Regions from separate parts of the Arthrobacter sp. 2MCAF14 genome, predicted to be linked through region 1. Evidence: predicted binding sites of a transcription regulator. Region 1 holds the regulator's gene; the other holds the start of a gene.
The links. Region 1 encodes HrcA, which represses chaperone genes, less so after heat shock. Its sites were predicted from a motif close to TTNGCACTCGNNNNNNNCGAGTGCNAA; they were not measured.
Positions count from the first base shown of each region.

Region 1 (2,198 bases):
CCGGTCTTCCAATCCGTGCCACGCGCGATGGTTGGCCATTGCTCGATCCCCAACACGTTGGGCCGGATTGCCTGCCAGACGTCCACGTAGGGATGTCCTACGATCAGGACGTTTCCCGCGGCGCCCGGCAGTGTCATGGCGTCGGCAGCAATCCGCGACTCCTTCGAATCCGGTACCAAGTGGTCCACGAGGATTCCGAGCCGGCGGCCCGGGCCGGGGGAGAACCCGGCAATGGCCGCCTTGAGATCGTCCACGCCGTGCAAGGGCTCGACGACGATGCCCTCCACCCGGAGATCATCTCCCCACACTTTTTCCACCAGTTCAGCGTCGTGCTTGCCTTCCACCCAAATCCGGCTCGCCTTGGCGACTTGGGCCCGCTGGCCGGCGACGCGGACGGATCCCGATGCCGTCCTGCCTGCTTGCGCCGCGGCCTTGGCGGCCGCGGCGCGTGGAGCCGGCGGCACGAGCTTCACTGCTTGTCCCTCCAGGAGGAATCCGAAGCCGAGCCGGAACGATTTGGCCTTTCCCCGCCGATCCTCAAGCACCACAATGTGCATGCCTCCGGACTTTTCCACCCTGGTCACGGCCCCGACCCAACCGGACTGCACGTCCTCGAGAACCATCCCGCGTTCAACGGGCACCTCAGGCAGTTGCCGTTTGGCAGGCGAGGAGAGGTCTTGCGGGCCCCAATTGTCGTAAGACACGGTCTTCACACCACTTTGCGCTAGGGGGATCGTTGATGGTCCGTGGCATTACCCACGGCCGCGCGGGAATCATGTTCGCCGCGAGCGGTACCAATGCTAACAACGAGGTGGCTCATACTAGACTTGTTAGCACTTGGGCATGTTGAGTGCTAATTGTTGAAATGTTGATTGGAGGTGGGCAGTGAGCGAACCACGCAAGCTTGAAGTGCTACGCGCCATCGTGGAGGACTACGTTCACTCCCGCGAGCCCGTCGGCTCCAAAGCCTTGGTTGAACGGCACCATTTGGGAGTGTCGAGCGCCACCATCCGCAATGACATGGCACTTCTGGAAGAAGAAGGCCTCATAGCCGCACCGCACACGAGTGCCGGCCGCATTCCCACGGACAAGGGCTACCGCCTGTTCGTCGACCGCATCTCCGAGGTCAAGCCGCTTTCGGCTGCCGAGCGCCGGGCTATCCATTCCTTGCTTGAGGGACCCGACGACGTTGAGGACATCCTTGAGCGCACCGTCCGGCTCCTCTCCCAACTGACCAACCAGGTCGCCGTCGTCCAGTACCCGCACCTGAGCCGCGCGCGCGTCCGGCACATTGAGTTTGTCCTTTTGGCACCGCGCCAGGTCTTGGTGGTATTGATCGCCGATTCTGGCAAGGTGGAACAGGGCGTTGTGCACGCAGCGACGGACGCCACCGACGAAGAGCTCATGGCCTTGCGCGCGCGGTTCCTTGGAAGCATTGCCGGCTCCCAGCTCGACCTCATGCCGCAAGTCCTGCCCTCGGTGGTTGCCTTGTGCCCGCCGACCCTTCGCAACCTTGCAGGCGCCCTTGCCCACGGCCTGGAAAGGCTTGCCGAGCGGAGCCGCGACGAGCGCATGGTCATGGCAGGCACGGCAAACCTGGCCCGCTCCAACGTGGACTTCCCGCTGAGCATCGGTCCGGTCCTCGAAGCGCTCGAGGAGCAGGTCGTCATGTTGCGGCTGCTGTCGGATATGGCGGAAGACCCTCGCGGCGTCACGGTGAGCATCGGCCGCGAAAACCCTTATGACAGCCTCTCGGAGGCTTCGGTGGTTGCCACGGGCTACGGTCCGGGCAGCAGCGCCAAGATCGGCATTCTTGGACCCACCCGCATGGACTACCCCAACACCATGGCGGCCGTCCGTGCCGTCGCACGCTACCTTTCCCGCATTCTGGGCGGCTGACAGCCTCGGCTGGAAGGCGCCTCGCAAGAAACGCAGTGGAACCGTAAACAAGGAAGAGATACCGACTTTGAGCAGTCACTATGACGTTCTGGGCGTCTCGCCGGAAGCAACCGGCGAGGAGATCAAAAAGGCCTACCGCAAACTCGCACGTAAGCTGCACCCCGATGTGAACCCCGGGGCCGGTGCAGCCGAGGAATTCAAGGCGGTGACCCACGCTTACGAGGTCCTCTCCGACCCCCAGAAGCGCCGCGTCTACGACGCCACCGGCAACGAGAACGGGACCGACAACGGTTTCGGCG
Region 1 is NZ_JBFRHB010000025.1:10,294-12,491, forward strand. It holds gene AB4074_RS16365 (DUF3097 domain-containing protein) at 1-704, opposite strand, end outside; gene hrcA (heat-inducible transcriptional repressor HrcA) at 886-1,899, shown strand; gene dnaJ (molecular chaperone DnaJ) at 1,967-2,198, shown strand, end outside.

Region 2 (2,198 bases), on a different contig from region 1:
ATCGGCCATGCGAAGTGGAACGGCCGCCGTCGCGGGTGCGGTCCCGGTCAGCAGGCCCGGCCCCAGGAGTTGGGCGTCCGTGGGGATCTGCCCCTTCTGCAGCGGCGAGGCAAGCTGCTTTCCGCCGTATCCGGTTCTCGGGGTGAGTGCCCCGGCTGGAATTCCATCAGGAAGGACATCGAGGGGTTTGAGGTCGGTATCCGTCAAAGTGGACCCGGCGGGAAGATCCCGTGCGGCCGCCAGGACCGTGGCTCGTCGCTCCGAAGCGGGAGTCAGCTGATGGACTGCGATCCCGGCGGCCACGCATAGCAGGAGGGCCACGACGAGGCGGCGGTTGCGGTTTAACCAGCTACCGAAGCTGCGGTGTTTGGATGGTCCCGCGGTAGCGCCCCGGCGCCCGCCAGCCCTGAAGGGAAGAGCCTGAAGACGGCCGGTGCGGGCCTTGTTGATCGGTGCGAGGAGTCTATCGCGCGGAAGCGACAATGATCCGGCGGACATGGGGTCCGGGGGTACGTTCGGGATTGCGGGCATGGTGCCACGCTAACCGGGCACGCAGGCCCGCGGCAGGGCTTTATTGAGCTATGTGGAACGTTGAGCTATGTGGAAAACCGGGAGCCGCTGGAAACCGCAATCAGCTCGCGGCAGCCGCCGGAACCGACGCTGGAGCCGGAGGCGCAGCTGGTGCGGCGGGAGCGGCCGAAACAGTGCTTCCCTTGGAGTCCCGGGAGTCGGTGCGGTAGAAGCCCGATCCCTTGAAGACGACGCCCACGCTGTTGAACTTCTTACGCAACGACCCTTGGCATTCAGGGCAGTCGGACAGGGAGCTGTCCGTGAACGACTGAACGATGTCAAAGGCATGTCCGCAGTCTTTGCAGGCATAGGCATATGTGGGCACTGGTGATCCTCCTCCGGGACGAACTACAGGTCCTGTGCCGCCAAGGCGGATTGTTCCGTCCATTAGCAGTCCCAGGGCCTGAGTGCCAATTCTATCATCCGGAGTCGGGGCCGCTACCACAAAATGTGGCGGAGAAGACAGGTCGGAAGCCCCGATCAATCGGCCGGAACCAGCCGGACGATCCGGTAGGGGGTAAGTGCCTCCGCCACGGGCTTGTCGAACGGTTCGGCCGGGATTGTCCCCGCGGCCAGCACTTCGTGGTCATATACGACGGCGACAGTCGGCGGACGCTGCCCGTCGGCGTCGAGCTTGTCGAGGAGCCGATCGTAGTAGCCGCCCCCTTGGCCGATACGGTTTCCGTCTTCATCGACGGCGGTGGCCGGGAGGAAGATTCCAGTGGCATCCCTGATGACGTCGCTGTCGAATCGTTCGCCCACCGGCTCGTCAATCGGCGCGTACTTTGAGCGGACAAAGGCCGTATCCGGTGTCCAATAGACCCAGCTCAGAAGCCGTTCCGGTTCACAGACGGGAAGAAGGATCCTGTGGCCGGCGGCGTGGAGCGCCGCAAGCAAGGGCATTGTCGGCGGCTCGGCGGCCACTCCGACATAGGCCGCAAAAGTCGACGGTTTCCCCCGGGCAACGGAATCCGCCCATGAGAGGCCACCGAGGGCAATCCCCGTTCCAGCGTCAGCGCGCTGTTGCCTGGTCAATGTCAGCCGGCGCTTGCGGTAGTCCCGGCGGATATCGTCTTTCAAAGTCATTTTTGCTCCAGTTCACGCTGCTTTGCGGCTTGAGGACGGGGAAGAAACAGTGGAGTCCCTTCTATCCGCACAGGTTCCTTTTGCCCAATGTCCAGCTCCTTCCGTTAGATTAGTCCGGTGACTTCCAACAACTGCACCGTCCGCAAGGCCGTTATCCCCGTTGCCGGACTCGGCACCAGGTTCCTGCCTGCTACAAAAGCCATGCCCAAAGAGATGCTCCCGGTAGTCGACAAGCCGGCCATCCAATATGTCGTCGAAGAAGCCGTGAGCGTGGGACTCAACGACATCCTCATGATCACAGGCCGCAACAAACGTGCGTTGGAGGACCACTTCGACCGGGTACCGGCTTTGGAAGCGACCCTCGAGGCCAAGGGTGATACCACCAAGCTGGACTCGGTGCAGGCTACCAGTAACCTCGGCGACATTCACTACGTCCGTCAGGGTGACCCCAAGGGGCTGGGACACGCGGTGTTGCGTGCAAAGCAGCACGTCGGGTACGAACCTTTTGCCGTTCTTCTCGGTGACGACCTTATCGACGCCCG
Region 2 is NZ_JBFRHB010000002.1:151,122-153,319, forward strand. It holds gene cpaB (Flp pilus assembly protein CpaB) at 1-531, opposite strand, end outside; gene AB4074_RS02580 (FmdB family zinc ribbon protein) at 632-895, opposite strand; gene AB4074_RS02585 (5-formyltetrahydrofolate cyclo-ligase) at 1,051-1,656, opposite strand; gene galU (UTP--glucose-1-phosphate uridylyltransferase GalU) at 1,774-2,198, shown strand, end outside.
Region 2: AB4074_RS02580 (FmdB family zinc ribbon protein) is a predicted target of HrcA. The motif match lies at 958-984, and genes of this name have one in related genera.